One region of the Streptomyces sp. SX-6 genome, then DNA from elsewhere that is predicted to be linked to it. Evidence: riboswitches for the same ligand, from Rfam matches in the RefSeq annotation. Region 1 holds a riboswitch; the other holds the start of a gene.

Region 1 (6,914 bases):
TGTTGCGGACCGCGATCGTGGTCTTGAAGCCGTCCGGCTTGCCGCAGGCCTTCAGTTCCTCCTTGGCCTTCTCGATGTTCGCGCTGCCCTTCTTGAGCTCGTACGGGTCGTAGCCCGGGTCGTAGCCCTTGACGACCGGCGGCAGCATGCTGGTGCCGATGTCGCCGCCCGCCTCGGGTCCGCCGCGGGCGTTCTGCAGCGAGGTGTGGTCGGCGCCGTAGATGACCGCCTTGCGGCAGTGCTCGTTGTCGAACGGCGCGACGGACTTGGGGAAGGCCGCGAAACGGATGAAGCCCGTCTGCGGGTTGTCGAGGTTCGCTTTGTGGGATCCCATGGCCTTGCGGCGGCCCGCGTTCCCCAGGCCGGTGGCGTTGAGGTCGAGGTCGTAGTTGCCCGCGATCAGGTCGTTGTCCATGGTCTCGGCGTTGGTGGTGAACTTGATCGAGATCGTGTCCGGCAGCGCCTTGCGGACCTTGTCGGAGTCCCTGTTCCACTTGTCGTTGCGCACGAGCTTGAGGCTCTTGTTGGGCTCGTACGACTCGAACTTGTAGGGGCCGCTGGAGAACGGGTGCCTGCCGTACTGCTCCACGGTGTCCTTGTCCTGCCGCACCGGGGCCGCCACGGGGAGCGCGAGAATCTGCAGGAAGTCGCCGTTGGGGCTGGCCAGATGGAAGACGATGCTCTTGTCGTCCGGCGTCTCGACGGCCTTCAGGCCCAGCTTGTCGGGGCTGGTGTCCTTGTAGGGGCCCTTGTACTCCTTCTTCGGGTCGAGGACCTGGCTCAGCCAGGTCGGGCCGCCGGAGAGTTTGTCCTGGGCCCAGGAGCGCTCGATGCCGTACTTGATGTCCTTGCTGGTGATCGGCTTGCCGTCCTCCCAGGCGAGGCCGTCGCGCAGCTTGAAGGTGTAGGTCTTCTTGTCGGCCGAGACCTGTCCGGTGTCGGTGGCGAGGTCCGGCACCACATTGGCGCTCTCGCCGCCGGGAGCGGGCTTGGGGGTGACGAGCGTACGGGAGTAGTAGCGGGCGAAGTCCCACATGAAGCCGTAGTAACCACGGGTGGTGTCCCAGGAGTCGGCGTCCTGGGTGGCGACGAACTTCAGCTCGCCGCCCTTCTTGTCGGACGCGTTCGCCACCTTGTTGATGGCCGCGTTGAATCCCGGCGCCTTGCCGCCCGAGTCGCTCTTGCCACCGCCACAGGCGGTCACACCGACGAGGGCCGCGACAACGAGCGCCGCCCCCGCGGTCATTCTGCGCTGCGTACTTCCTTGCGTTGCCACGATGCCGCGACCTCCGTATGAGATGGATATGAAGAAGCGGTTCTGCTCAAGCGGGTCGGCTCAGCGGGAGCCCTTGGGGTCCAGCGCGTCCCGCACGCCGTCGCCCAGCAGGTTGAAGGCCAGCACCGTGACGAAGATGGCGACACCCGGGATGATCATGAACATCGGGTCGCCCTCATAGGTCTCCACGGCCTTGGAGAGCATCTGCCCCCAGGAGGACGTCGGCGGTTTGACACCGGCGCCGAGGAAGCTCAGCGCGGCCTCGGTGAGGACGTTGGTGGGGATCATCAGCGTCGCGTACACGGTGATCGGTGCCACCAGATTGGGCAGCAGCTCGCGGAAGAGGATGTACGTCCGCCCGGCGCCGAGGCTGCGCGCGGCCTCGACGTACTCGCGCTCTCTGAGCGACAGCGTCTGACCGCGCACGATGCGGCCCACGTACGGCCAGCCGAAGAAGCCGATCACCGCGATCAGCACGGCCATCCGCACCCCCGAACCCGTCAGCCCCCACAGCTCGTTGGGCACGACGGAGATCAGCGCGATGATGAACAGCAGCTGGGGGAAGGCCAGCAGGGCGTCCATGATCCGGCTGATGATCGTGTCGACCCAGCCGCCGAAGTAGCCCGCGACGATGCCCATGACCGTGCCGATCGCCACCGCGACCACCGCGGAGAGGAAGGCGACGATCAGCGAGACCCGGGTGCCGTAGACGACGCGGCTGAACACGTCGCGGCCGTTGGTGGGTTCGCTGCCGAGCAGGAAGTCCCCGTCGATGCCGCCCCAGGACTTCTTCGGGAGGCCGGTGAGGGAATCGATCTGGTCCTCGTGGAAATCGTTCGGCGGATGGCCGAGGAAGTGCACGATGACCGGGGCCAGGATCGCGACCAGGATCAGCAGCACCACCACGATGCCACCGCCGAGAGCCCACTTGTCGCGCTTGAGCCGTGTCCACGCGATACGCCACGGGGAGCGGCCCTCGATGGCCTTGGCCGGAAGACCGGCCCCGACGAAGTCGACCGAAGGTTCGGTCGTGCTGGTATCGGGCGATGGTGCCGTCATCGTCTGGAGGACCCCTCTCGACCGGCGAACTGCCGGGCCACCCCTGCCGCTTGAGCGGCTGGCTCACATCACTGGTGCAAGTGGTGCTGTGGTGCGGGACGCTGTGCTTGTTCAACACGTGCGGAGCAGGTCGTACAGGACCGATGGCCCTTGGAGCGGGAGTCTTCAACGCGCTCGCGATCACCCGCCAGACCCGGGGTGCAAAGGATGCGCAACCGTGATGTGCGGAGGAGAGTTCCGTTATGCGCTCAGTACGCGCGCTGCTGCGGGTAGCCGTAGCCCGCCGCGGGCGCGGGGCCGCCCCGGTCGTCACGGTCGTAGAACGGGCGGGCGTTGGCCCGCATCCACATGGCGACAGGGTCGTACTCGTCCGACATCGCCACCGTGGACACCGGCACCCCCTCGGGCACCGCGCCGACCGACTGGCGCATCATCAACTGCACCGCCTCGACGGTGGCTTGGGAGGTGTCGTACAGCTCGAGCCCGATCGCCAGGTACGGGTCCCCCAGCGTCGGCCGCACCCAGGCGCGGCGCAGCGCGCGGACGGCCGGGGTGCGCTGGGCGTGCTGGGTGAGCAGGGCGTAGAACTGCCCCGCGTCGGGCAGGTCGCCGGCCGGGTCGCTCAGCCGCAGCGGCCCCGCGGGCAGCCGGTCCAGGCCGCCGGCGATCCGGCGCAGGTCGAGCCAGGGGATGCCGACGCCGCCGCCGGGCGCGTGCGGGTTGAGCCACAGGCCCCAGCGGCCGGGGTAGAGCGAGGCGGCGAGGGAACGGCCGGGGACGATCTCGTGGGCCCGGCTCCAGCCGCTGGCGGCGAGCTCCCGGGCGGAGGTGACACAGGGCGCGTAGCCGAGCCCGTCGACCTCCATGTTCCCGTACTGCGCATCGGGCGAACCGGCCTGGCCGTGCCACAGCAGCATCCAGAGGCTGCCCTCGGCAACGGCACGCAGCAACGCCTCGTAGGCCTCGTACCCTCCGGGCGCCACTTGGCGCAGCACCTGCTCCACGCCGCTCTCCGCGCCCGCGCTCACCTGGGTCCGCCTCTTCTCTCGGCCGTCTCTGCCACCGGGTTCGTCTCACCGCGGCAGGGCGCGGTGGCGCACTCCGTACGGTCGTCCAACCAGCTTACGAGGGAGCGGTGGCGGACAGGGGGCCAGTCACCGGTCACGGTCGTAGAACGGACGGACCTGTTCACGCATCCAGTCGCCGACGGGGTCGTTCGCCACGTCGAGGAAGACGAGCTGTACGGGCCAGAGCACGGGGACGGAGCCCAGCGCACGGCCGAGGGCGGCCATGGTGGCCTCGCGGCTGTCGTCGTCGGGCAGGTCGAGCTCGACGCCGACGAACAGCGAGGGGGCGCCGCCCTCGACGGAGGCGAGGGCCCGGCGCGCCGTGCGGACCACGCGGACCGCGGTGAACTCGAGCCCGGCGGCGGCGAGGAAGGCGGTGGGCTCGTCCTGCCAGTCGGGCTGGTGCAGCCGCACCCGGCCCCCGGTCGGCTCCCCCGTGAGGCGGACGCGCCCGGCCCGGCACAACTCGGCCACGGCGGGCGGCGGCAGGGGCACGCCGACGGTGCCCTCGGGGTTGACCACGATGCCGGCCTGCGGGGGCAGGCCGCGCGCGAACTCGACGGCGGGCGCGACGGTGAAGGGCATCTGTGCCCCGGCCACGCGCAGGAACTCCTGCTCGGAGCTGAAGACCGGTACGTACGCGGCTCCGCCGAGCTCCATGGTGGGGATGTCGAGGCCGGCGTCGCCTTCCCCGCCGCCGTTCGGCAGCGGAATCCACACCAGGCTGCGGCCGAGCGCCTCGAGGATCCGCGCACCCGCGCCGGGTGCCCCCACGGAGGCGGCGAGCACCTCCTCGAGTGCGTTGGCGGGCCATGCCGCCTGCGCTTGCGCTTCGCTCCGGTACTGCTCGGGAATGCTCATCCCCGGCACCTTAACGGCTGCGCCTGGGCTCGCCGGTGGGTGGGGGGATGCGCCCCGGGCCCCGCCTGGGGCTGCGCCCCAGACCCCTGTCGCGGCTTCGCCGCTCGTCCTCAATCGCCGGACGGGCTTGATAGTGCCGGGCCGGGCTTGATTTTCAGCGCGGGCGCGAAAATCCAGCCCGTCCGGCGATTGAGGACAACCGTGCGGAGCGCGGTTTCGGGGTCCGGGGCGGAGCCCCGGAAGAAACGGTGAAAGGGCGGGGCAGGGGCACCCTTCCCCGGCGGTGCCAAATCGGTACCCCTCAGACGGCCCATCGCACGCTCGTACGTGCAATGATGTGCCCGCCGCACGGCACTACGCACGGCACCAACTGCATACCGGCCGCTCGAATCCGCGCGGGAGAGCCCCGGCAGCACGCCGCAACCGCACCGTGCACACCGGGCGCCGAAGGAGCAAGTTCCTCCCTTGAATCTCTCAGGCCCCGTACCGCGCGGGTGAGGCAGATCTGAAAAGCGGGCCGCCGCGTACGACGGCCCCACCCAAGGTGCAAGCCGGAGTTCCCCAGCGGAGCTCTCGGTGAACCTCTCAGGTTCCGATGACAGATGGGGAGGCCAGATCCTCGCGACGTCTGCCCGGGAGCCCAGCCATGACCGCCGTACCCCGTCACACCGCCCTCGACGCGCTGCACCGCGCCCTCGGCGCGACGATGACCGACTTCGCGGGCTGGGACATGCCCCTGCGCTACGGCAGCGAGCGCGACGAGCACCTCGCCGTCCGTACCCGTGCCGGGCTCTTCGACCTCTCGCACATGGGCGAGATCACCCTCACCGGCCCCGGCGCCAGCCAGGCCCTGGACCACGCGCTGGTCGGCAACCTCTCCGCGCTGGCCGTCGGCCGCGCCCGGTACACCATGATCTGCAACGCCGACGGCGGCATCCTGGACGACCTGATCGTCTACCGCCTGGCCGAGCAGGAGTACATGGTGGTCGCCAACGCCTCCAACGCCCAGACGGTGCTGGACGCGCTCACCGAGCGGGCGGCCGGCTTCGAGACGGCCGTCCGCGACGACCGCGACAACTACGCGCTCATCGCCGTCCAGGGCCCGGCCTCCCCCGGCATCCTGGCCTCCGTCACCGACGCCGACCTGGACGGCCTGAAGTACTACGCGGGCCTGCCCGGCACGGTCGCGGGCGTGTCCCCGCTGATCGCCCGCACCGGCTACACCGGCGAGGACGGCTTCGAGCTGTTCGTCGCGCCCGGTGACGCCGAGAAGCTGTGGCAGGCGCTGACCGAGGCCGGGGCCGGCGCGGGCCTGGTGCCCTGCGGCCTCTCCTGCCGGGACACCCTGCGCCTGGAGGCGGGCATGCCGCTGTACGGGCACGAGCTGACCGCCGCGACGACCCCGTTCGACGCGGGGCTCGGCCGGGTCGTGAAGTTCGACAAGCCCGGCGACTTCGTCGGCCGCGCCGCGCTCGAGGCCGCCGCCGAACGCGCCCGGACCGCCCCGCCCCGCAAGCTCGTCGGCCTGGTCGCCGCCGGCCGCCGGGTGCCGCGCGCCGGGTACCCGGTCGTCGCGGGCGACGAGGTCATCGGCGAGGTGACCTCGGGCGCCCCCTCCCCCACGCTCGGCAAGCCGGTCGCGATCGCGTACGTGGACGCGGCCCACGCGGCGCCCGGAACCGAGGGCGTCGCCGTCGACATCCGCGGCAGCCACGAGCCGTACGAGGTAGTGGCGCTTCCCTTCTACAAGAGGGACCGCTGACTTCCGCTTCCGTCTCACCTGTCAAGACCCGTTGCACCAGCATCCCCGCACGTACAGGAGAATCGACCCATGAGCAACCCCCAGCAGCTGCGCTACACCAAGGAGCACGAGTGGCTGTCGGCCGCCGAGAACGGTGTGGCGACGGTCGGCATCACGGAGTTCGCGGCCAACGCGCTCGGTGACGTCGTCTACGCCCAGCTCCCCGCGGTCGGTGACACGATCACCGCGGGCGAGACCTGTGGCGAGCTGGAGTCGACCAAGTCGGTCAGCGACCTGTTCGCCCCGGTCACGGGTGAGGTCGTCGAGGCCAACCAGGACGTCGTGGACGACCCCGCGCTGGTGAACTCCGCCCCCCTCGAGGGCGGCTGGCTGTTCAAGGTGAAGATCACGGACGAGCCGGCGGACCTGCTGACCGCCGCCGAGTACGAGGCCTTCACCGCAGGCTGACCCCTCCGCCCGCCCCTTGCCCCAGGAAGAACTCATGTCTCTGCTGAACAGCTCCCTCCATGAGCTCGACCCCGACGTCGCCGCCGCTGTCGACGCCGAACTCCACCGCCAGCAGTCCACCCTCGAGATGATCGCGTCGGAGAACTTCGCTCCGGTCGCCGTCATGGAGGCCCAGGGCTCCGTCCTCACCAACAAGTACGCCGAGGGCTACCCGGGCCGCCGCTACTACGGCGGCTGCGAGCACGTCGACGTCGTCGAGCAGATCGCGATCGACCGGATCAAGGCGCTCTTCGGCGCCGAGCACGCGAACGTCCAGCCGCACTCCGGTGCGCAGGCCAACGCCGCCGCGATGTTCGCCCTGCTCTCCCCCGGCGACACCATCCTGGGTCTGAACCTCGCCCACGGCGGGCACCTGACCCACGGCATGAAGATCAACTTCTCC
Region 2 (6,914 bases), on a different contig from region 1:
CCTTCGCCGAGGACCTGACCGACCGGGTCCGGGTGCAGCTCGAGATCGCCCGCCTCGCGGACCGCTGCGTCCAGCGGCTGAGGGCCGCCGGGAGATCGGGGCGCACGGTCGTCATCAAGGTGCGGCGCTACGACTTCTCCACCCTGACCCGCTCGGAGACCCTGCGCGGTCCGACCGACGACCCCGTCGTGGTCCGCGAGGCCGCGGCCCGGCTGATCGAGACGGTCGACACGACGGCGGGAGTGCGGCTGCTGGGGGTCGGGGTCAGCGGTCTCGCCGACTACACCCAGGAGGACCTCTTCGCGCAGGCGGCGGGTGACGCGGCCGAGGCCGGTGCGCAGGAGGCCGCCGAGGCCCCGGTGCGGGAGGAGGCGAGCGCTGTGCCGAGGCCACGGCAGTGGCTGCCGGGGCTGGACGTCCTGCATGCCGAGCACGGGCCGGGGTGGGTGCAGGGGAGCGGGGTCGGCAAGGTCACGGTCCGCTTCGAGGTGCCCTGGTCCGGCCCGGGGCGCGTGCGCACGTTCGCGGTCGACGACCCCGCCCTCGAGCCCGCCGACCCCCTGCCGCTGATACGGCCCACCGGGAGCGGGGCGCAGGAGCCGGCGCCCTGACCGGTGCGCGGTGCGTTCACGAGGGCAGGTCGAGGCGGTAGTGCCGGTAGAGCTGCAGCTCCTGTTCGGGGGAGAGGTGGCGGCCGACGCCGAAATCGGGCGCCTCCTTGATGAGCGCCCGTTCATAGGGGATGCGCAGGGTGTCGTCCACGACCTCGCTAGGCTCCAGCGGCACGAAGGCGTCCCGGCTGAACAGCCCCGTGCGGACGGCGGCCCACTCCGGCTCCCCGGTCGCGTCGTCCAGGTAGACCTCGTCCACCGTGCCGATCTTCGCGCCGTGGCGGTCGTATGCCTTGCGGCCGATCAGGCTCCGGGGGTCGACGTCGGTCTGCATGCTTCCTCCCATGGGGCACCACGAGAACCATTGGGGCACCACGAGAACCACGAAAAGCCACAAAGCGGTAAGCGGCCACTCGGGAGATCCGCCCGTGGAGACCCGCTGGTAGGCTGGCGATTGGCCGCAGAACCCGTGCGGGAGAGTCCTCCTGAGGGCCCTGATGGGCATCGACGGAGGCGCCGAAGGAGCAAATCCTCCCCGGAATCTCTCAGGCACCCGTACCGTACGGGCAAGGTCACTCTGGAAAGCAGGTCGGGCCCCGGCCGGGTACCACGCCGAGCCCCTCCTCACCGACGGTGAAAGCCGGGTGCTCCGCGGCCCGGTGAAGCTCTCAGGTCGAGATGACAGAGGGGGAGGCCGTCGGGGTGCCCATGTCGTGGTGCCCCTCGCAGGTCGCAACGACCAGGAGGCCTCCGCAGATGACCGCCCACCGCATCTCCCTTTCCGACCTGGAGCGCGGAATCCCCTTCGCCGACCGCCACATAGGGCCCGACGACGAGGCCCAGGCCAAGATGCTCGCCCAGGTCGGCTTCGGCTCGCTCGACGAACTCACCGCCGCCGCCGTGCCCGAGGTGATCAAGAGCACCGAGGCCCTCGGCCTGCCCGCCCCCCGTACCGAGGCCGAGGTCCTCGCCGAGCTGCGTGAGCTCGCGGACCGCAACCAGGTGCTCGCCCCGATGATCGGGCTCGGCTACCACGGCACGTTCACCCCGCCGGTGATCCTGCGCAACGTCATGGAGAACCCCGCCTGGTACACGGCCTACACGCCCTACCAGCCGGAGATTTCGCAGGGCCGCCTCGAGGCCCTCCTCAACTTCCAGACCGTCGTCGCCGATCTGACCGGCCTGCCCACCTCCGGGGCCTCCCTGCTCGACGAGGGCACCGCCGCGGCCGAGGCGATGGCGCTCTCCCGCCGCGTCGGCAAGGTGAAGAACGGCGTCTTCCTCGTGGACGCGGACACCCTGCCGCAGACGACCGCCGTCCTGCGCACCCGCGCCGAACCCACCGGAGTCGAGGTCGTCGTCACCGACCTCTCCGGCGGCATCCCCGACGAGATCGCCGAGCGGGGCGTCTTCGGCGTGCTGCTCCAGTACCCCGGTGCCTCCGGTGCCGTGCGCGACCTCGGGCCGGTCGTCGAACGGGCCCATGAACTCGGCGCGATCGTCACCGTCGCCGCCGACCTGCTCGCGCTCACGCTCCTCACCCCGCCCGGCGAGCTGGGTGCCGACATCGCGGTCGGCACCACCCAGCGCTTCGGCGTCCCCATGGGATTCGGCGGCCCGCACGCCGGATACATGGCCGTGCGCGAGCAGTACGCCCGCAGCCTCCCCGGCCGCCTGGTCGGCGTCTCGGTCGACGCGGACGGCAACAAGGCCTACCGCCTCGCGCTGCAGACCCGCGAACAGCACATCCGCCGCGAGAAGGCCACCAGCAACATCTGCACCGCCCAGGTGCTGCTCGCGGTCATGGCCGGCATGTACGCCGTGTACCACGGCCCGGACGGCCTCGCGGCCATCGCCCGCCGTACCCACCGCTACGCCACGCTGCTCGCCGAAGGGCTGCGCGCGGGCGGCGTCGAGGTCGTGCACGGCGCGTACTTCGACACCCTCACCACGCGCGTGCCCGGCCGGGCGGCCGAGGTCGTGGAGGCCGCCCGCGAACGGGGCGTCAACCTGCGCCTGGTGGACGCCGACCGGGTCGGCATCGCGTGCGACGAGACCACGACCCGGGACCAGCTGGCAGCCGTCTGGGCCGCGTTCGGAGTCGAGGCCGACATCGAGGCCCTCGACGCGTCGGCCGCCGACACGCTGCCGGAGAACCTGCTGCGCCAGGGCGACTACCTCACCCACCCGGTCTTCCACAACCACCGCTCCGAGACCGCGATGCTGCGCTACCTGCGTCGGCTCGCCGACCGGGACTACGCGCTGGACCGCGGCATGATCCCGCTCGGTTCCTGCACCATGAAGCTCAACGCCACGACCGAGATGGAACCGGTCACCTGGCCGGAGTTCGCCGCGCTGCACCCCTTCGCCCCGGTCGGGCAGGCCCGCGGCTACCTCACGCTCATCACCGAACTCGAGGAGCGGCTGGCCGAGATCACCGGCTACGACAAGGTGTCGATCCAGCCGAACGCGGGCTCGCAGGGCGAACTCGCCGGGCTGCTGGCCGTACGGGCCTACCACCGCGCCAACGGGGACGAGCAGCGCACGGTCTGCCTCATCCCCTCCTCCGCGCACGGCACCAACGCCGCCAGCGCCGTGATGGCCGGCATGAAGGTCGTCGTGGTGAAGACGGGCGAGGACGGTGAGGTCGACGCCGCCGACCTGCGTGCCAAGATCGAGCAGTACCGCGACGAACTGGCCGTGCTCATGGTCACCTACCCGTCCACGCACGGGGTGTTCGAGGAGCACATCAGCGAGATCTGCGCCCTCGTGCACGACGCGGGCGGCCAGGTGTACGTGGACGGGGCCAACCTCAACGCGCTGGTCGGACTGGCGGAACCGGGCAAGTTCGGCGGCGACGTCTCGCACCTGAACCTGCACAAGACCTTCTGCATCCCGCACGGCGGCGGCGGTCCGGGCGTCGGCCCGGTCGCGGTCCGCGCCCACCTCGCCCCGTACCTGCCCAACCACCCGTTGCAGCCCACCGCGGGCCCGGCCACGGGCGTCGGGCCGGTCTCGGCCGCGCCGTGGGGCTCGGCGGGCATCCTGCCGATCTCCTGGGCGTACGTGCGCCTGATGGGCGGCGAGGGCCTCAAGCGCGCCACCCAGGTCGCGGTGCTCGGCGCCAACTACATCGCCAAGCGCCTCGAGCCGCACTACCCGGTGCTCTACACCGGCCCGGGCGGGCTGGTCGCGCACGAGTGCATCGTCGACCTGCGCCCGCTCACCAAGGCGACCGGGGTGACCGTGGACGATGTCGCCAAGCGCCTGATCGACTACGGCTTCCACGCGCCCACCATGTCGTTCCCGGTGGCCGGCACCCTGATGATCGAGCCCACCGAGAGCGAGGACCTCACCGAGCTGGATCGTTTCTGCGAGGCGATGATCGCCATCCGGGCCGAGATCGACAAGGTCGGCTCCGGGGAGTGGGACAAGGACGACAACCCCCTGCGCAACGCCCCGCACACCGCGGCATCGGTGACCGGGACGTGGGAGCACCCCTACAGCCGTGAGGAGGCCGTCTTCCCGGAGGGCGTCTCCGCGGCCGACAAGTACTGGCCGCCGGTGCGCCGCGTGGACGGTGCCTACGGCGACCGCAACCTCGTCTGCTCCTGCCCCCCGCTGGAGGAGTACGAGGGCTGACACGCCTCGGGGCCGGTCCGGCGATCCCGCCGGGCCGGCCCCTTGTGTTTCCGTACGTCGTGTACCGCGGTGCCGTCAGGCCGCGGTCGCCACGTTCCCGGTGCCGAGCGGACGGTGCGGATCGATGATCCGTCCGTCCGGCAGCAGCTCACCGGTGTCCTCGAAGCAGAGGACGCCGTTGCACAGCAGGCTCCAGCCCTGTTGGGGGAAGTGCGCCACGAGATGGGCGGCTTCCCGGTCGGCGGAGTCGGCTGACGGGCACGCGGGCTGGTGCTGGCACATGGGAGGGTTCTTTCGCTGGGATGTCGGTGATGCTGTCGCTGTGCTGCGGCTCGATGCGGTGGTCATGCCGCCCCCCGTTGCGATTCGGTCGGTCGGTCCCAGTGTTGCCCTACGGGCGTGATTCCGCAGGGATTTCACGTCAGCGGTCTTCCCTGGGAGAGGACGCGTCACCCATGCGGGCGGTTGCTGTCAACACGCCTGACTTTTCGGGGGGTTCGGACCATCGCCACGGACTAGCCCGAGAGGGTGAGGACAGCGTGCGGCGCCCCGCGGCCGATGGTGCCCGCGGGGTGTCGTGTGAACGCCTCAGGCGGACGTCTGGAGCAGCGGCGTGTGGGTGAGCCGGAGCGTGAGGACGGGCAGCAGATCGGCGAACCGGTGCGGGAGATGGGCGGCGAAGCCCGGCGGAGCGGGCGCGAGCGGCACCAGCAGGTCGCCCGGCGCGGGCAGCCCGGACTCGGCGTCGGCCGTGATGTCACCGTGCAGCCAGAGGGTGAGCATGTAGAGGCCGGGGACGGACAGCAGCCGGGGCTGGTAGGGCGATGCCAGCGACTCGGCCTGTCGCAGGGCACGTTCGGTGGAGGCGACGTACGGCCCCTCGAAGAAGTGGGAGAACGCCCAGCCGTCCGGGGTGAGCATGCTCTCGCCCGCCGCCACCGCGCCGCAGTCGGCCCCCTTGATCAGGAACCGCCACCCGGTGAGCCGGGTACGGGGCATCGTGCCCGCGGCGACCTGCTCCAGGACGTGCACGGGAAGCGGGAGTTCGCAGGCGAGCGGCCCCTGGGCGGACTTCAGGGACGGGGTGCGCGTCTCACGGACGGCGGTGGGGGAACCGAGGGCCGCGACGATGCTGCGGAGGGCAGGCGCGGGGGCAGGGAGGACATGCAGCGGCATGATGGGTCGCCTCTCGCTTCGGAGACACGGTGGTGCTGGGCAGGTGACGACGACACTGTCGGCGTGCGGGGTCAGAGGGGGGCCAGGACCGACTGCCGGGGCGCCTACTCTCTGCCTCACCCCGGAGTTTATACGACACGTGTTCACATGGTGTTTCCGCTAGCCGTCGGCCGTATTTCTGGCAAGGGGAAATCAGGGCCCTGAGCCGGGATGATTTCGGTGATTTCGTGCCGAGTGTACGCGCCTGACCTCAGATTCTTTCCCTAAGCGGGTAGGCCGAAACTCATCGGTGTTTATCACCAGCGCAATGCGCCGTGTTCGCGTCGCACCGTCATGCCATCGGAATGTGCCGGAGTGCGCTCGGTCGAGAGCCTAGCGGTTAACCGGCGCGGGCGAGGCGTTTCGATCGTCCCGCCTGGGCATCATCGACCGTGACGAGAGCGGCCTGGCCGCGGGCGACCCGCTTGAGGAGGGACGCTGCCATGGGTGAGAAGGTCGCGGCCGAGGCGTTCGACCTGGCGGACCGGCAGCGCCACCGCGACAAGCTCCGGCAGTGCCTGGAAGGGCTGGCGAGGCTGCTGGAGGAGAAGCGTTTCGACCGGCCCCGCAATCTCGTGGGATTGGAGATCGAACTGAATCTCGCGGGCCGTGACGGTATGCCGAGGATGATGAATGCCGAGGTGCTGGAGCGTATTGCGAGCCATGATTTCCAGACCGAACTCGGGCAGTTCAACCTGGAAGTGAACATCGTGCCGCACCGGCTGTCGGGCCGGGTTCTCGACCAGCTCGCCGAGGAGCTGCGCACCGGCCTCGCCTATGCCGACCGAAAGGCTCGGGAAGTCGGTTCCCGAATAGTGATGATCGGAATACTGCCGACCCTGGCCGAGGAGGACGTCGTCCCCGCGAACTTCTCCGCCGCCGACCGCTATGTGCTGTTGAACGAACAGGTCGTCGCCGCCCGGGGCGAGGACTTCAGCATCGACATCGCCGGCGTGGAACGGCTCACCTGCACTGCGCGCTCCATATGCCCCGAAGCCGCCTGCACCTCCGTCCAGTTGCACCTCCAGGTGACACCGGGCCGGTTCGCGGCCGTGTGGAACGCGGCCCAGGCAGTCGCGGCCGTACAGATCGCGGTGGGCGCCAACTCACCCTTCCTGTTCGGCCGTGAGCTGTGGCGCGAGTCCCGGCCGCCCCTGTTCGTCCAGTCCACCGACACCCGCCCGCCCGAGCTCCAGGCGCAGGGCGTACGGCCGCGCACCTGGTTCGGGGAGCGCTGGATCGATTCCGCGTACGAGCTCTTCGAGGAGAACCTCCGCTACTTCCCGCCGCTGCTGCCCATCTGCGGGGACGAGGACCCCCTGCGGGTGCTGGACGAGGGCGGGGTGCCGCGCCTGGACGAACTCACGCTGCACAACGGGACGGTCTACCGCTGGAACCGCCCCGTGTACGGGATCGCCGACGGCGTCCCCCACCTGAGGGTGGAGA

Evidence for each region. A riboswitch is a leader RNA that binds a small molecule or an ion and turns the genes downstream of it on or off. The one in region 1 is predicted to bind glycine.
Region 2: it holds a riboswitch for glycine, as region 1 does, so the genes downstream of both, gcvP (aminomethyl-transferring glycine dehydrogenase) here and gcvT (glycine cleavage system aminomethyltransferase GcvT) in region 1, are expected to answer to the same signal.

The regions. Positions count from the first base shown of each region.
Region 1 covers NZ_JBTHHU010000036.1:31,449-38,362, reverse strand. The annotation lists gene ACV530_RS30745 (ABC transporter substrate-binding protein) at 1-1,246, opposite strand, end outside; gene ACV530_RS30740 (ABC transporter permease) at 1,337-2,335, opposite strand; gene ACV530_RS30735 (enhanced serine sensitivity protein SseB C-terminal domain-containing protein) at 2,584-3,363, opposite strand; gene ACV530_RS30730 (enhanced serine sensitivity protein SseB) at 3,490-4,263, opposite strand; glycine riboswitch at 4,650-4,762, shown strand; gene gcvT (glycine cleavage system aminomethyltransferase GcvT) at 4,910-6,025, shown strand; gene gcvH (glycine cleavage system protein GcvH) at 6,095-6,472, shown strand; gene glyA (serine hydroxymethyltransferase) at 6,507-6,914, shown strand, end outside.
Region 2 covers NZ_JBTHHU010000007.1:9,732-16,645, forward strand. The annotation lists gene ACV530_RS10370 (DNA polymerase IV) at 1-611, shown strand, start outside; gene ACV530_RS10375 (PRC-barrel domain-containing protein) at 628-957, opposite strand; glycine riboswitch at 1,074-1,182, shown strand; glycine riboswitch at 1,184-1,303, shown strand; gene gcvP (aminomethyl-transferring glycine dehydrogenase) at 1,368-4,253, shown strand; gene ACV530_RS10385 (DUF5999 family protein) at 4,329-4,535, opposite strand; gene ACV530_RS10390 (hypothetical protein) at 4,842-5,429, opposite strand; gene ACV530_RS10395 (glutamate-cysteine ligase family protein) at 5,912-6,914, shown strand, end outside.